Regions from separate parts of the Rhizobium beringeri genome, predicted to be linked through region 2. Evidence: riboswitches for the same ligand, from Rfam matches in the RefSeq annotation. Region 2 holds a riboswitch; each other region holds the start of a gene.
The links. A riboswitch is a leader RNA that binds a small molecule or an ion and turns the genes downstream of it on or off. The one in region 2 is predicted to bind cobalamin.
Positions count from the first base shown of each region.

Region 1 (4,032 bases), 1.5 Mb from region 2:
CACGATGAGGTCGGCGCAGGTCAGCTGATCCTCGAACAGCTCCTCGATCGGGCTTTCGTGATCGAGCGATTCATCTTCGGCACGGCGCGCATCGACCGCATCATGATCGTCGGCAAAACGGCCGGCGGCTACAGCGGCGCTGTCGACCACCGTGATGACGCCGTCGACGGTCACCTGGGTGCGAATGTCGGGCCAGTTGAAGGCGGCGACCAGCGGCTGCGGCAAAGCAAGGCCCGAGGTCTCGATGACGATGTGATCGGGCCGCTGTTCGCGCTCGAGCAGCTTCGTCATCGTCGGAATGAAATCGTCCGCAACGGTGCAGCAGATGCAGCCATTGGTCAACTCGATGATGTCGTCCTCGGTGCAATTATCAGCACCGCAGCCCTTCAGCACGTCGCCGTCGACACCGAGATCGCCGAATTCGTTGATAATAAGCGCAATCTTCTTGCCGCCGGCATTGGTCAGCAGGTTGCGGATCATCGTCGTCTTGCCGGCACCGAGGAAGCCGGTGATGACGGTTGCGGGAATCTTCTGCTGGTTCATGGACTTAACCCTTCATTTTCAGCGGCAGGCCTGCCGCGATGAAATAGACTTCGGCGGCCTTCGCCGCGATCGATTGGTGCAGCCGGCCGGCATGATCGCGAAAATCCCGCGCCATGCGATTATCCGGCACGATGCCGAGACCGACCTCGTTGGAAACGAAAACGAGCCGCGCCTTCGCAGCGGGCAGGAAATCGGCAAGTGCGGCAAATTCCGCCGCCATCTCACGCTTCTCCATCATCAGATTGGTGACCCAGAGCGTCAGGCAATCGATCAGCACGATGCGCCCCTCGCCGTCGATGGCGGTAAGCCTGCCGACAAGATCGAGAGGCTCCTCATGCGTCGTCCAGGACGGACCGCGATCGGCCTTGTGTTGCGTTATGCGCGCCTGCATCTCCTCGTCCCAGGCACGGCCGGTGGCAAGGTAGTGGCGATCCAGATCGGTCGCGGTGACGAGGGATTCGGCGAACCGGGACTTGCCGGAGCGCGCACCGCCGAGGATGAAGACGGCGTTGGAAGGAGCGACGGTCATGCGCAAACGGTCCCTCGGGTGAAGGACATGTGGTTTGCCCCCCACTGTCCGCTCGAGCTTCTGCTGCAGAACGAACCGCAGTCCAAAGCCGTCTCTTTGACTTCCATGGGATCAGACGAGGCAAAGCATCGCCACATGTCTCTTCTCCCCAGCGGGGAGAAGGTGCCGGCAGGCGGTTGAGGGGGCGAGCGGCAAAGCCGCGAATGCACTGAGCGCAAGCGAAGGGCAATGATGAAGGGCGTGCCGTGCGGCCCCCTCATCCGACCCTTCGGGCCACCTTCTCCCCGCTGGGGAGAAGAGGAAGCAAATCGCGCCGCACCAGGCCGCGCTGAATTCAATCGTTCAGCCAAGACAACCTCCGTGCTGGCAACGGGCATAGTGCCCAGGTGTGGGCTTCTCGCCCGGCACGCATGGCAGGTCTCCTGGCTCGCGGTTATCGGCCGCGATCGGGGCAGACCGGAAACCGGTCGCCCTGATCGTGCCAGCGGATCATCCTCGCCTTCCCGGCTGCATCAGTGAAAAGGTGGACGATTCGTAGACTTGAGAGGCGTCCGACCCCGGTTGATCACCATGCATATCCAGTGGCTTTTCCGGCATATCGCCCGTCCCGCCCGCCCGCACGATTGCAGGCTCCGAGCCGGAAGGGCTTGATGCCGGATGGAAGACCCTGACCGCTCTACAGTCGCGGGGTCGGCTGTGATGAAGGCGCCCGGCTTGGGTCCGCCCCGTCACATTCCCTTTTCATCCGGAAGGGCGCAACACCGATCCGGAACCATCCGTTATGTCAGGATGGTCAGTCGACCATCCGTTATCGGGATGGTTAGGCAAGCACAGGGGGGAAGTCAACCGGCCTTGGCGGAAGCTCGATCGCCAGCCACGCGACACACTTACTCAAACACGACTTACCCTACCTAAAATATCGTCATTTATCAGTGGCTTACGTCATAAAAATTTATCCCAACCGCCGGCTTTTCGCCGCAATTGCGTCGCAAGCGGACTGCGCGACCATCTCTGCCCTTGACCGGGCCTCTCCCCGCCTAGTTGTCTAGCCATGCTTATGAAATTGGATCGGCGCCGTTTTCGTGCGCTGCGTGTATTCTTCGATCCGGGACGCCTGCGGGCGCTGACCCGCCGTAGCGAGGTCGGCCTGTCGCTGGCGGGCGCCGTCGTCGGCATCATCTCGGGTCTCGCCGTCACCGGCATGAGTTACGTCTCCAACGAGCTGCATCAGCTGGTCTTCGGCATCGCCGACAGCGAGCGGTTGAGCTCGTCCGAGATCGAGAACAAGATGCTGCTGCTCACCGCCCCCGTCATCGGCGGCGCCCTGCTCGGCCTGTTGCTCCTAGTGCTGGCGAAACGACGGAAGAAGCCGATGGTCGACCCGATCGAGGCCAATGCGCTGCATGGCGGCCGCCTGTCCTTGACCGACAGCATCATCGTTGCCGTGCAGAACCTGATTTCCAACGGTTTTGGCGCCTCCGTCGGCCTGGAGGCCGGCTATACCCAGCTTGCCGCCGGCCTCGCCTCGAAATTCGGGCTGAAGCTGCAGCTTCGCCGCTCGGACCTGCGCACCCTCGTTGGCTGCGGCGCGGCGGGCGCCATCGCCGCCGCCTTCAACGCGCCGCTGACCGGTGCTTTCTATGCCTTCGAGCTGATCATCGGCACCTATACGATCGTCTCGCTGACGCCTGTCGTCGTCTCCGCCCTTGTCTCCACCCTGATCGCAAGGCTGCTTGCCGGCAGCGATTTCACCATCGATATCGGCAGCTTCGGCTCGGTCGTGCCGGCCGATTATATCCCGGCACTGCTGCTCGGTGCTTTCTGCGCCGGTGTCGGCATCCTGATCATGCAGGGCGTCGCCTTTGTCGAAGAGCTGGCACGCAAGAGCTCGATCGCCCCACCCTTCCGCCCGGCCCTCGGCGGCATCATCGTCGGGCTATTGGCGATGATCTCGCCGCAGGTGCTCTCAGCCGGCCACGGCGCGCTGCATCTCAACCTTTCCCGTGAGGTGGCAATCCCGACGCTGATCGGCCTCTTCCTCTTGAAATCCTTCGCCTCGGCGATCTCGATCGGCTCCGGCTTCAGGGGTGGGCTGTTCTTCGCCTCGCTGTTCATGGGCGCCCTGCTCGGCAAGCTCTTCGCCTATTGCGGTCCCTATTTCGCCGATGCGACGCTGACGCCCGTCATCTATGCCGTGGTCGGCATGAGTTCGCTTGCCGTCGCCGTCATCGGCGGGCCGCTGACCATGACGTTCCTGGCGCTCGAAATCACCGGCGATTTCCCGATCACGGCGCTGGTGCTTGCCGCCGTCATCACCTCCTCGCTCGTCGTGCGCTCGACCTTCGGCTACTCCTTCGCCACATGGCGATTCCATCTGCGCGGCGAAAGCATCCGCAGCGCCCACGACGTCGGCTGGATCCGCAACCTGACGGTCGACAAGCTGATGCGCGCCGACATCAAGACGGCAAGGGCTGGCATCTCTCTGGAGGAATTCAAGCAGGCCTTCCCGATCGGCTCGACCCAGCGCGTCATCCTCGTCGAGGAGAGCGACAAATATGCGGGCCTTGTGCTGGTGCCGGAGATCTACGCCAATCCGACCGACGCCCAGGACGAGGGCAAGACGCTTGCCGATTTCATCCACTACCGCAACGATTTCCTGCAGCCGCAGATGAATGCCAGGCAGGCGGCGGCGATCTTCGACAAGAGCGAAAGCGAAGCACTCGCCGTCGTCAACAACCTGATCGAACGCAAGGTGATCGGCCAGCTCAGCGAAAGCTATACGCTGCGCCGCTACAGTGAAGAACTCGACCGCCGCCGCCGCGAGGTCTCAGGCGAGATCTGATCCGTCGTCGCGCCATCGGATCGACGCTTCAGGATACGGCGTCGGCGAGCTTGAACACGTTTACCGCTTTCGAAACCCCGCGCAACTCGAAGGATCCCAGACATTCGTTGGCGACGGC
Region 1 is NZ_SILG01000001.1:2,333,784-2,337,815, forward strand. Features, by position in the region: gene cobW (cobalamin biosynthesis protein CobW) at 1-543, opposite strand, end outside; gene cobU (bifunctional adenosylcobinamide kinase/adenosylcobinamide-phosphate guanylyltransferase) at 548-1,072, opposite strand; cobalamin riboswitch at 1,468-1,864, opposite strand; gene ELH03_RS11780 (chloride channel protein) at 2,124-3,914, shown strand; partial or broken gene ELH03_RS11785 (adenylate/guanylate cyclase domain-containing protein) at 3,943-4,032, opposite strand, start outside.
Region 1: it holds a riboswitch for cobalamin, as region 2 does, so the genes downstream of both, cobU (bifunctional adenosylcobinamide kinase/adenosylcobinamide-phosphate guanylyltransferase) here and nrdH (glutaredoxin-like protein NrdH) in region 2, are expected to answer to the same signal.

Region 2 (4,032 bases):
ACGCCGGTGCGCAAGGGCGTCGATGCCGTCGTTTTTGCCGGCACGGTCAATGGCGATGCGGTGCTCAGGGTTCGCGTCACGGCGGCTGCCGCCGACAATACCATCGCCCGCGTCGTCAAGCTGGTGGAGGAAGCGCAGGAATCGAAGGCGCCGACCGAGCGTTTCATCGATCGGTTCTCGCGCTATTACACGCCCGGCGTGGTCGTGGTCGCAGCGCTTGTCGCGGTCGTTCCGCCGCTGCTGTTCGCTGGGCCGTGGGGCGAATGGGTCTATAAGGGCCTTGCCATCCTCTTGATCGGCTGCCCCTGTGCGCTGGTCATTTCGACGCCGGCGGCGATCGCCGCCTCGCTTTCCTCAGGTGCGCGACGCGGGCTGCTGATGAAGGGCGGCGCGGTGCTGGAAACGCTCGGCAAGGTGACGATGGTCGCCTTCGACAAGACAGGCACGCTGACGGAAGGCAAGCCTCAGGTGACTGACATCATTTCCTTTGGCCTGAGCGAGGCGCAGGTGCTGTCGCGCGCGGCGGTGCTGGAGCAGGGTTCCAGCCATCCGCTGGCGCTGGCGATCCTCAACCGCGCCAAGGCGGACGGCGTTCCCGTGCCGCCGGCCTTCGAGCTGGAAGCGATGCCGGGCAAGGGTGTCAGCGGCAAAGTCGGCGGTGAGACGCTGGATCTGCTGTCGCCGCCTGCCGCTCGCGAGCGCGGGGCGCTCAGCGCCGAACAGGATGCACGCATCACGGCGCTGAACGACGAGGGCAAGAGCGTGTCGGTGCTGCTCGTCAACGGTGTTGCGGCCGGCCTGATCGCCATGCGCGACGAGCCGCGTGAGGATGCCGAGGCCGGGCTCGCTAGCCTCAAATCGGCAGGCGTCAAGGCTATCATGCTGACGGGCGACAATAAGCGGACGGCAGCAGCCGTTGCCGGCATGCTCGGCATCGACTGGCGCGGCGAGATGATGCCGGAGGACAAGCAGCGGGTCGTCGGCGAATTGAAGCGCCAGGGTTTTATCGTCGCCAAGGTCGGCGACGGCATCAACGATGCGCCGGCGCTGGCTGCTGCCGATATCGGCATCGCCATGGGTGGTGGCACCGATGTGGCGCTGGAGACGGCGGATGCCGCCGTGTTGCACGGACGCGTCGGCGACGTGGCGCGCATGATCGAACTTTCCAAACGCACGATGCGCAACATCCTGCAGAATATCACCATCGCACTCGGGCTGAAGGCGGTGTTTCTGGTGACGACGATCGCTGGCATCACCGGGCTCTGGCCAGCGATCCTCGCCGATACCGGCGCCACCGTGCTGGTAACGATCAACGCGCTCAGGCTGCTTCGAATAAAAATATGAATATCGTTTGGGGAGCCGGCTTCTACCGGCTCTTTTATGATGGGTTTTCCACAGCGCATTTCCATTAACGCTTCATTATCCACATCATACACAGGCGCGGCGATTCTTTGCCGCCATTGCTGCGACGCCACAACAACTTGTTGACGTCATCGGCGATTCGAGTACCATATCTAGTGTTCGAGGTTCCGTCGATTCGTGAGGATCGGCGGCTAAGACGGGAATTCGGTGCGTCTCGCCATCATGGTGCGGCAATGCCGGAGCTGCCCCCGCAACTGTAAGCGGCGAGCAACTGTCCGATTTCAGGTCACTGGAGCATGATGCTCCGGGAAGGCTGGGGCAGGCGCTTTGACCCGTGAGCCAGGAGACCTGCCTCGAACGAAACGTCCACGGGCGGGGTGTCCGGAAGGTCGCGTTGCATGGCTGCGGGGAATCTCCGCATCGCGTTTCGCCGGCTCGAGCCTCCGCATGAGCCACTTCGGGGTGAAGTCATGTCAGTATCTCAGTTCAGGCCGCCACCCGCTCGAGGTAGAGGGCGGAGTGCGCCCAGGGGCTAAACAGCCGCATAGCTCAAATCATCAGAGAATTTTTCGATGGATATCGGCAGATTTCCGATCGATGTCCTGCGCCCAATCGCGTCGTCACGAGGAATATCATGACCATTACCGTCTATAGCAAGCCTGCCTGCGTCCAGTGCACTGCCACCTACCGCGCCCTCGACCGGTTGGGTGTCGATTATGACATCGTCGATATCTCGCAGGATGCCGAAGCGCTGGATCGCGTCCGCAGCCTCGGCTACATGCAGGCGCCTGTGGTCATCGCCGGCGAGCAGCATTGGGCGGGCTTCCGTCCCGACATGATTAGCGCGCTCTCCTGACCTGAGGACAAGCGATGGGCCTGATCGTCTATTATTCCAGCCGATCCGAGAATACCCATCGGTTCGTCGTCAAGCTCGGATTGCGCGCGGCGCGCATTCCGCCAGGTGGCGCAGACGCGTTCCATATCCGCGAACCCTTCGTGCTGATCGTGCCGACCTATAGCGGCGACGGCGGCAAGGGCGCCGTTCCCAAGCAGGTGATCCGTTTCCTCAACGATGCGGAAAACCGCGGACACATCCGCGGCGTAATCGCCGCGGGCAACAGCAATTTCGGCGAGACATACGGGCTCGCCGGCGACGTAGTCTCGCAGAAATGCCAGGTGCCGTACCTTTACCGGTTCGAGCTCATGGGCACCGAAGACGACGTTGCCAAGGTCAAACACGGAATGGAACGATTTTGGACACGGCAACAAACATGACGCGGGATGCGGACGCAAAACCGCATCACACTTTCGCTCAGCCCGCCGGGGAAAGGCCGCCGAAGGCCGCCGAAACCCTCGACTATCACGCGCTGAACGCGATGCTGAACCTCTATGACGATGAGGGGCGGATCCAGCTCGACAAGGATCGTTTGGCGGCCAAGCAATATTTCCTCCAGCACGTGAACCAGAACACTGTGTTCTTCCACAATCTGGGGGAAAAGCTCGATTACCTCGTGACCGAGGGCTATTACGAGCAGGAGGTTCTAGACCAGTATTCCTTCAATTTCGTGCGGGATCTGTTCGACCAGGCCTATGCCAAGAAATTCCGTTTCCCGACCTTCCTCGGCGCCTTCAAATATTACACCAGCTATACGCTGAAGACCTTCGACGGAAAGCGCTATCTCGAGCGCTATGAGGACCGCATCTGCATGGTGGCTCTGGCCTTGGCGCGTGGCGACGAGGCCCTTGCCCGCGACATGGTCGAGGAGATCATTTCCGGCCGCTTCCAGCCGGCAACGCCGACCTTCCTCAATGCCGGCAAGAAGCAGCGCGGCGAACTGGTTTCCTGCTTCCTGCTGCGCGTCGAGGACAATATGGAATCGATCGGCCGGTCGATCAATTCGGCGCTGCAATTGTCGAAGCGCGGCGGCGGCGTGGCGCTGTCGCTGACGAATATCCGCGAGGCGGGCGCGCCGATCAAGCATATCGAGAACCAGTCCTCGGGCATCATCCCTGTCATGAAGCTGCTTGAAGATAGTTTCTCCTATGCCAACCAGCTCGGCGCGCGGCAGGGGGCGGGTGCCGTCTATCTTAACGCCCACCACCCCGACATCATGCGCTTCCTCGACACCAAGCGCGAAAATGCCGACGAGAAGATCCGCATCAAGACGCTGTCGCTCGGCGTCGTCGTGCCCGATATCACCTTTGAGCTCGCCAAGAACAACGAGGATATGTACCTGTTCTCGCCCTATGACGTGGAGCGCGTCTATGGCGTGCCCTTCACTGAGATTTCGGTGACGGAAAAGTACCGCGAGATGGCGGACGACGTCCGCATCTCCAAGAAGAAGATCAAGGCGCGCGAATTCTTCCAGGTGCTTGCTGAAATCCAATTCGAGAGCGGCTACCCCTACATCATGTTCGAGGACACGGTGAACCGGGCGAACCCGATCGCCGGGCGTATTTCGATGAGCAATCTATGCTCGGAAATCCTGCAGGTGAGCGAGGCGAGCGAATATAATGACGACCTTTCCTACAAACATCTCGGCAAGGATATTTCCTGCAATCTCGGCTCGCTGAATATCGCGGCGGCAATGGATTCGGCCGATTTCGGCAAGACGATCGAGACCTCGATCCGGGCCCTGACGGCCGTTTCCGACATGAGTCACATTTCCT
Region 2 is NZ_SILG01000001.1:3,842,587-3,846,618, reverse strand. Features, by position in the region: gene ELH03_RS19220 (heavy metal translocating P-type ATPase) at 1-1,344, shown strand, start outside; cobalamin riboswitch at 1,508-1,732, shown strand; gene nrdH (glutaredoxin-like protein NrdH) at 1,997-2,218, shown strand; gene nrdI (class Ib ribonucleoside-diphosphate reductase assembly flavoprotein NrdI) at 2,233-2,637, shown strand; gene nrdE (class 1b ribonucleoside-diphosphate reductase subunit alpha) at 2,616-4,032, shown strand, end outside.

Region 3 (4,032 bases), on a different contig from region 2:
CGAGCTGTATGCCCTGGCGCGTCAGCAGCACGCCGCGAGCGCCCCGCTCGAACAGGGTTTCGCCGATCGTCTGCTCGAGCCGCTTGATCTGGGTGCTGACAGCCGATTGCGTCCGCCCGATGCGCTGGGCAGCCGCGGAGAAATTGGAGGTCTCGGCAACGACCAGGAAGGTTCTGAGCAGGTCGCTCTCAATCGGCTCGTGCATGGGTTAGCCATAGAAAAAATCGATGATAGCTATCTCTACTATTCGTTTGTCTGATGTCAATTCTTGGCGCAGAAAAGAGCGGCGTTCGACTTCCTTCTTTGAGAATATCTGCGTGACCATTGAAAATCCGGCCAGACGCCTCGCAGGCAGCGAGCACGAGAAGGGTGTGTTTCTCATCGTTGCCGCGACACTTGCCTGGAGCGCGAGCGGTGTCTATTCGCGACTCTTGACGACCGACGTATGGACGGCGATTGCCTGGCGATCGTTGTTCGGGGGCCTGTTCCTGCTGATCCCCTGCCTTTTCCTCGAAGGGGGCATCTCACGGCAGCAATGGCGATCCGTCTTCCATCCCACAGGTCTTGCGATGATCGCATGCCAGACCTTCAGTCAGGTGTGCTTCATCGGGGCGCTTTACATGACCACCGTCGCCAATGTGACGATGATCTATGCGACCGCGCCTTTCATCGCGGCCCTGCTCGGCTGGGTCATCCTCAGGGAGAGGGTCTCCAGGCGGACGCTGATTGCCGGCGGTATCTCGCTCTTCGGCGTTGCGGTCATCGTCGCCTCGTCGATCGGCGGCGGGACTGGTCTCGGCGATCTGCTGGCGCTCGGCATGACCGCGTCCTTCGCGCTCGTCATCATCATTCCGCGCGTCAATCCCGGCGTCCCGAGCCTACCGCCGACCGTCGTCAGCGCCTTCCTGACGCTTGCTATCTTTGCCCCGTTCGGTTCAGTCGGCTCGCTCGACCTGCATAACTGGATCGTTCTCGCCGCCTTCGGTGCGACCAATTTCTCCCTGGCGCTCGTGCTCTTCCTTGCCGGGGCGAAACGAATGCCGCCGGCGGAAGCGGCGCTGATCGGCACGATCGAAATCGTGCTCACGCCTTTCTGGGTCTGGTTGTTGTTTTCCGAGCAACCGCCCATTGCCACCTTTTTCGGCGGTGCGATCATCCTTGGCGCCGTGCTCTGGCACACGGCCATCGACTTCAACCGCAGCCGCCGGCCGCATCGCGCCTAAAGCCTTTAGGCGGCGATTAAATCTTCCGGGACGATCCGGAAAACCGCCGTATTCGCGGGATCAATTATTTCCGCTACGCAGCGCCATTGCGACTTTGCCGACTGTCGTCTTTGAGTTGCGCCCATGTCGTTTTCTTGATCGCTGTTTTCCGTCAGGCATGGTTTGCTTGTGGTGTTCAAGGCGCTATCTCGCAAACTGGCGAAATGGACCATTGGGACGCTGGCCTGACGCCGGCGCTGCCCCGCAGCGGTAGAAGAACTGAAATCCTCAAGGAAATCGCCGGATAGACATCCGGAAAGATATCGAGATGGATCGAAAGGAGATTCTGGAGCCGGAAACCAGCTCTTGGCACAGCAAATCGACGGATTGCGGCAGACGATCACGAGCGGAACGACAGGTGAAAACCGTGGCGTTCACTCCTCTTCTCATCCAATCTGTCCGTTTTGAAAATTCGAATATCGCCCGATGCGGCGGTATCCTCGTGTTGTAGACACCGGACTGCAGAGGAGGCAGGCCGGAGGGAAGGTTGCCATCGACTGCATCGGTTGCAGATCGAGGCATTCACAAGTGGGAGGAATCCATGAGCAAAAATAGAGGCGTCGTCTATCTCCGGCCGGGCAAGGTCGAAGTTCGCGACATCGACGACCCGAAGCTGGAAGCGCCCGACGGCCGCCGCATCGAACACGGCGTGATTTTGAAGGTGATATCCACCAATATTTGCGGCTCCGATCAGCACATGGTCCGCGGCCGCACGACAGCGATGCCGGGCCTGGTCCTCGGTCATGAAATCACCGGCGAGATCATCGAGAAAGGCATCGATGTCGAGATGCTCGACATCGGCGATATCGTTTCGGTGCCTTTCAATGTCGCCTGCGGCCGCTGCCGCTGCTGCAAGTCGCAGGATACCGGCGTCTGCCTGACGGTAAACCCGGCCCGCGCCGGCGGGGCTTACGGTTATGTCGACATGGGCGGCTGGATCGGCGGACAGGCGCGCTACGTCACTATTCCCTACGCAGATTTCAACCTGCTGAAAATCCCTGATCGGGACAAGGCAATGGCGAAGATCCGGGATCTCACCATGCTCTCCGACATTCTGCCCACCGGCTTCCATGGCGCGGTGCGGGCAGGCGTTGGAGTCGGCTCGACCGTCTACGTCGCAGGCGCCGGCCCTGTCGGTCTTGCGGCTGCGGCTTCGGCTCGCATTCTCGGCGCTGCTGTCGTGATGATCGGTGATTTCAACAAGGACCGTCTGGCGCATGCAGCGAAAGTCGGTTTCGAACCGATCGACCTGTCGAAGAGTGACCGTCTTGGCGATATGATCGCGCAGGTCGTCGGCACCAACGAGGTGGACAGCGCCATCGATGCGGTCGGCTTCGAGGCACGCGGCCATTCCGGTGGGGAACAGCCGGCGATCGTCCTCAATCAGATGATGGAGATTACCCGTGCCGCGGGTTCGATCGGCATTCCCGGCCTCTACGTCACCGAGGATCCGGGCGCCGTCGACAACGCCGCCAAACACGGCAATCTGTCGCTCCGCTTCGGCCTCGGATGGGCCAAGGCGCAGTCCTTCCACACCGGCCAGACTCCGGTGATCAAATATAATCGTCAGCTCATGCAGGCAATCCTCCACGACCGACTGCCAATTGCCGATATCGTCAACGCCAAGGTCATTCCGCTCGACGATGCCGCCAATGGATATGAGAGCTTCGACCAGGGAGCGGCGACGAAATATGTCCTCGATCCGCATGGAGAGGTCGCGAAAGCTGCGTAGCGGTTACGACTGAGGACTTTACCCAATAGGAATGGCCGGCGGAAAACCGGCCATTCCGCATTCACCACATGACAATTTGATTGACGAATTACTGGATGCTGAACGGGAAATATTTTGCGTTGATCATGTCGTAGGTCCCATCCGCCTTGATGCTCTTCAACGCTTCGTTCAGGCGCGTCAGACGCTCCTTGTCATCCAGGCGGAGCGCGATGCCGGCACCCTCACCGAAATATGTGACGTCGACCAGATCCGGCCCTTTGAATTCGCAGCAGCTTCCTGCCTTAGTGTTGGCAATCCAGTCGTAGATGGCGAGTTTATCCTCGAGGATAATGTCGACGCTCCCATCCGCCAGGCCTTTGTACAATTCCGGCGAAGACCGAAACACCGTCTTTTTCATTTCCGGATAAAGATGGTTGGCATAGGATTCCTGCGCTGTCGACGATGTCACCCCAAGAATTTTGTCGCTGAGAGCGGCGGGGCTGACATCGCTGATCGACGAATCCTTCCGGGCGATGAACACCGAGGGGCTGTTGTAGTATTTTTCAGTGAAGGCAACCTTTTGACGCCGCTCAAGGCTCATCGACATGGATGAGATGATCGCGTCGTATTTGTCGGCAATGAGATCGGGGATGATGTCGTCCCACTTCTCGATGATAAATTGGCATTCGAATTTGCCGACCTCGCACAGCGCATTGGCAATATCGATGTCGAAGCCCTGAAGCTTGTTATTTGCATCGAGATAGTTGAAGGGGGGAAATGCACCTTCGACGGCAACTCTCATCGGCATGCGATCTTGCGCAGCCGCCTCGAGCGGCGAGGTCGCGGCCAAAAAAATACCCATCCCGCCCGCCATCAGCACTCCGCGCAGTATAGTCTGAATGGATATGCGCAACATCGTCGGGAGCTCCTTGGGGCATAGTCGATCTCGCCCCATCGTGCGCCGCAGCCTTTAATTCTACGTGAACGCTTCTTTGTTAGCGTCGATGAATGCGCCCGTGTCGTGGTGTTCAGGGGTCTAGGCTTGCACATCGTTCTTCC
Region 3 is NZ_SILG01000004.1:460,352-464,383, forward strand. Features, by position in the region: gene ELH03_RS31755 (LysR substrate-binding domain-containing protein) at 1-205, opposite strand, end outside; gene ELH03_RS31760 (DMT family transporter) at 318-1,223, shown strand; gene ELH03_RS37620 (hypothetical protein) at 1,229-1,402, opposite strand; cobalamin riboswitch at 1,385-1,584, shown strand; gene fdhA (formaldehyde dehydrogenase, glutathione-independent) at 1,804-2,994, shown strand; gene ELH03_RS31770 (ABC transporter substrate-binding protein) at 3,083-3,889, opposite strand; gene ELH03_RS31775 (putative bifunctional diguanylate cyclase/phosphodiesterase) at 3,995-4,032, shown strand, end outside.
Region 3: it holds a riboswitch for cobalamin, as region 2 does, so the genes downstream of both, fdhA (formaldehyde dehydrogenase, glutathione-independent) here and nrdH (glutaredoxin-like protein NrdH) in region 2, are expected to answer to the same signal.

Region 4 (4,032 bases), 1.3 Mb from region 2:
ATGCCGCGCGCCTGCTCGGCATTCGCCGATGTCGTCACGATGTAGGAGGTCAGCGCATTGAAGAGCTGCGAACCGGCGACGCCGCAAAGGATGATGCGCTCGCCGCTTCCCCCCGCACCCGTCGCCAGGAAGCCGACCAGCAGAAAGGCAATGACCGCACCGATGAAGGCGCCGCTCGACAGGCCGAGAACACCGTAGCCGAAGCCGAGGATCATCACGCAGACGGCGCCCGTCGAGGCGCCGGCGGAGATGCCGAGCACGTAGGGTTCGGCCAGCGGATTGCGCAGCAACGCCTGCAGGATCGCGCCGCAAAGCGAGAGCGATGCGCCGGCGCTGGCCGCGACGAGCGCGCGGCTCAGACGATAATCCCAGACGATGCCCTGGTGGATGCGGCTGAGCTCGAAATCCGTTCCGAACAGCCGGTTCGAAACCGCCTCCGCGGTGGTCGCAACGGGAATTGCGATCTCGCCGATGGAAACGGCAAGGCTGATCATCAGCCCGAGCAGGAGAAGTGCCGCAATGGTGAGCGCACCAAGCGCCCACCATCCCTGTTGCCTGACCGACATTGCCTTCACTGCGCCAGGCCGAAGGACTTGATGCCGTTCGCCAATGTCTCGATGCCGTCGATCGTGCGGATCGTCGGGTTCATCGACTGTGCGTCCATCATCACGAAGTGCTTGTTTTTGACCGCGTCCAACTCTTTGGTCACAGGATCGTTCTCGAGGAAATCAACCTTGACCTTAGGATCGTCAGCCGCGTAACGGCGGCGGTCCATGGTCGCCAGCACGATGATGGCAGGGTTCGCCTGGGCGATGGTTTCCCAACCCACCAGCGGCCATTCCTCTTCCGTGGTGACGACGTTCTTCGCACCGATCGTCTTCAGGATATAGGCGGGCGCGCTGTTCTTACCGGCGATGAAGGCGTCGCCGTTGACCTCTTTGCTGGAGAACCAGAAGACGACGGGCAAGTTCTTGCCCGATGCGCCTGATATCGAAGCGACGGCATCCGCCTCGCGCTTCTTCAGCTTGGAAATCAGCGCATCGCCGTGCTCCTTCACGTCGAAGATCTCCGAGAGCTCAGCGATTTTTCTGTAGATCAGCTCCATCGTGAACAATTCCCTGCGCACGCCGTCGCCGCCGTCGGTATTGACCTTGGCGACGCAATCGGCCGGCGCGAGATAGGTATTGATCCCGAGATCCTTGAACTGCTCCCGCTTGCCGACGGATCCCTGCGCGCCGACATGCCATTCGAACTCGGCCGCCACCAGGTCGGGCTCCTGCCCGACGACGGATTCGAAGCTCGGATCGTTGTCGGCAAGCCGCTTTATCTTGCTGTTGGCCTCGGCATATTGCGGCAGCACTGGACCGACCCAGACGGCCGTTCCGGCGATCCTATCGGCAAGGCCGAGCGAGAAGAGAACTTCGGTCATGCCCTGGCCGATCGAAACGATCCTCGCCGGCGCCTTTTCGAAGGTCACCTGCTGGCCGCAATTGGTGATGGTCAAGGGATATCGGGTCGCGGCAAGGCTTGGTGCCGCAAGGCCGGCGAGCCCGAAGGCAAATGTCATGGTGGCGAGAATCTGGCGCATGGAAAACCTCGATCAAGGGAAAAATCACGGCCGTTCCGCTCATGTGCGCGGACCGAAAGCACGCTTAGGCGTGAACTAGCCGCAGGAGACCCAATCGAGGCGGATGCATGCCGGAATTCGGCGAAGGTTCAGCAGGTCAATCATATCTGTTCCTTTCCGGGCATCCCCGCCCGGTTGATTGGATCGTGATTGACGGCAGGTCTCCTGGCTTGCGGATATCCGTCGTTTCATCCGCCTTCCCGCGCGATAGTTCGCAGTGGCAGGGCGATAGGCCCATCAGAGATGGCCAGTCGCTGGCCACTCCTGAGATGATCGACAATCCGCTTACAGTTGCGGGGGCAGCCACGGTCTCGGTCCCTACTGGGTCGTCCTCACCGTGTTCCCTATTAATCCCCTTGGAGTCATCTTCAGGGAACCGTCGCACCCAGTTATGTCGCCCACCCGCCTGACGTCAATGATTATTGCGGAGGATCGTGCCGGCTCACCATGGCAAATTGCGAGACCTAAAAGCAAAACTCGCCAGCGCCCTCGAGCAAAAGCTATCGTCTGCGGTGCTGACGCCAGCGCCGGGGCATCCGTCGGCGTGCGTCACGACGGATTGCGAAAGGCAGGCCCCCGACATAGCTTTGGCGCCACCGATTTCAACGAGGTTTGATGTAGCAATGAGCAATCCGGATAGCGCCGATCTCGCCGCAGCCAGGATAGGCGCAATTCGCCAAGCAGCCGAGCAAGGCGATGCGCAAGCACAATTTGAATTGGGCCACATCACTGCACGAGGTGAAGGTGTCACCGGGGATAAAGCCGAAGGCGCGAGATGGCTTCGGAAAGCGGGCGAACAAGGTCATGTCGATGCGCAATTCCTCCTGGCTGGCCTGTATCTCATGGGGGACGGCGTTGCACAAAGCGCGCCCGAAGGCTGCAAGTGGTTTGAGAAAGCCGCCAGTCAAGGCCATGCCGACGCACAGTATTTATTGGGATTGATGAGAGAAGACGGCGACGGTTGCGATATCGATCCAACAGACGCCGTGAGATGGTACGGCCAGGCCGCAAATCAGGATCATGCCGGTGCACAATACAGGCTAGCCCAAATGAAAGAGCATGGCGTGGGCTGCGAGATCAATCTGACGGAGGCATTCAAATGGTACCGTCGTGCAGCGCTTCAGGATTACCCTGATGCAAGAGAAGATCTGCTCGAATTATGTCGTGCACATCCAGACCTGCCGCTCCCAGTATCAGAATTGCTCGATGGCAAAGGTCGTTCCTGATATCCAGCCCTTTGTCCGGCGGCGCAATCGTCCAGACGCCGTCGCCACCTGCTAGTCACTCCGCCCTACAACGCATCCAGCGGAATCTTCAAATACCGCCTGCCATTCTCCTCTGGCTCGGGCAGCCGCCCGCCGCGGATATTCACCTGCAGCGCGTGCAGCATCAGCTTCGGCTTCGGCAGGGTGCGGTCGCGGGCCTGGCGCAGCGCCACGAAGCCGGGCTCGTCGATGCCTGCGATATGAGGATTAGCGCTTTTCTGGGCGGTCACCGTGCTTTCCCAGCGCGGGTGGCGGCCGCCCGGCTGGTAGTCGTGGCCGGAAAAGAGGCGGGTCTCCTCGGGTAGCGACAGGATCGCCTGGATCGAGTGCCAGAGGGCACTGGCGCTGCCGCCCGGGAAATCTGTGCGCGCCGTGCCGGAATCCGGCGTGAACACTGTGTCGTGCACGAAGGCGGCGTCGCCGATCACATAGGTCACCGAGGCGAGTGTGTGCCCGGGCGAAAACATCACGCGGGCCTTAAGCGCGCCGATCTCGAACGTGTCGCCATCGGCAAACAGCCGGTCCCATTGCGAGCCGTCGGTCGCGAGCGCCGGCCAGTTGTAGATCTCCTTCCAGAGCGTCTGGACGTCGGTGACGTGGGCGCCGATCGCGGTCGGCGCACCGGTCTTCTCATGAAGATAATGCGCGGCGGAGAAATGATCGGCATGCGGATGCGTGTCGAGGATCCATTCGACCGTCAGCCCTTCACTTTTGATATGAGCGAGGATGGCGTCGGCATTGGCCGTTCCCGTCGCCCCCGACATCTCGTCGAAATCGAACACCGGGTCGATGATGGCGCAGCGTTTCGTCGCCGGGTCGGAAACAACATATTGCACACTGCAGGTGCGGGGCTCGAAGAAGGCCTTCACACCAGCCGCCTGCCTTGACCGCTTTTCCAGCCAACGGCGCGCGCCGGCAAGATCGAAGCCGAGGTTTTGACCGAGGGCCTCGACATCTCCGGGCTTCATCCGCCCGTCGAGCACCTCGCCCAGCGCGTAGAGCGTCAACGCCCGCGTGCCGCTCTTGCAATGGGCGACGACCGGTCCCTTGGCCTCGGCCATCGCCGCCTGGAACGCACGGATATCGGCCTCGGTGATCTCGGTCCCCTTCACCGGCACGAAGCTGTAGGCGAGCCCGGCG
Region 4 is NZ_SILG01000001.1:2,553,552-2,557,583, forward strand. Features, by position in the region: gene ELH03_RS12935 (FecCD family ABC transporter permease) at 1-566, opposite strand, end outside; gene ELH03_RS12940 (ABC transporter substrate-binding protein) at 572-1,588, opposite strand; cobalamin riboswitch at 1,766-2,023, opposite strand; gene ELH03_RS12945 (tetratricopeptide repeat protein) at 2,251-2,853, shown strand; gene blh (bifunctional sulfur transferase/dioxygenase Blh) at 2,919-4,032, opposite strand, start outside.
Region 4: it holds a riboswitch for cobalamin, as region 2 does, so the genes downstream of both, ELH03_RS12940 (ABC transporter substrate-binding protein) here and nrdH (glutaredoxin-like protein NrdH) in region 2, are expected to answer to the same signal.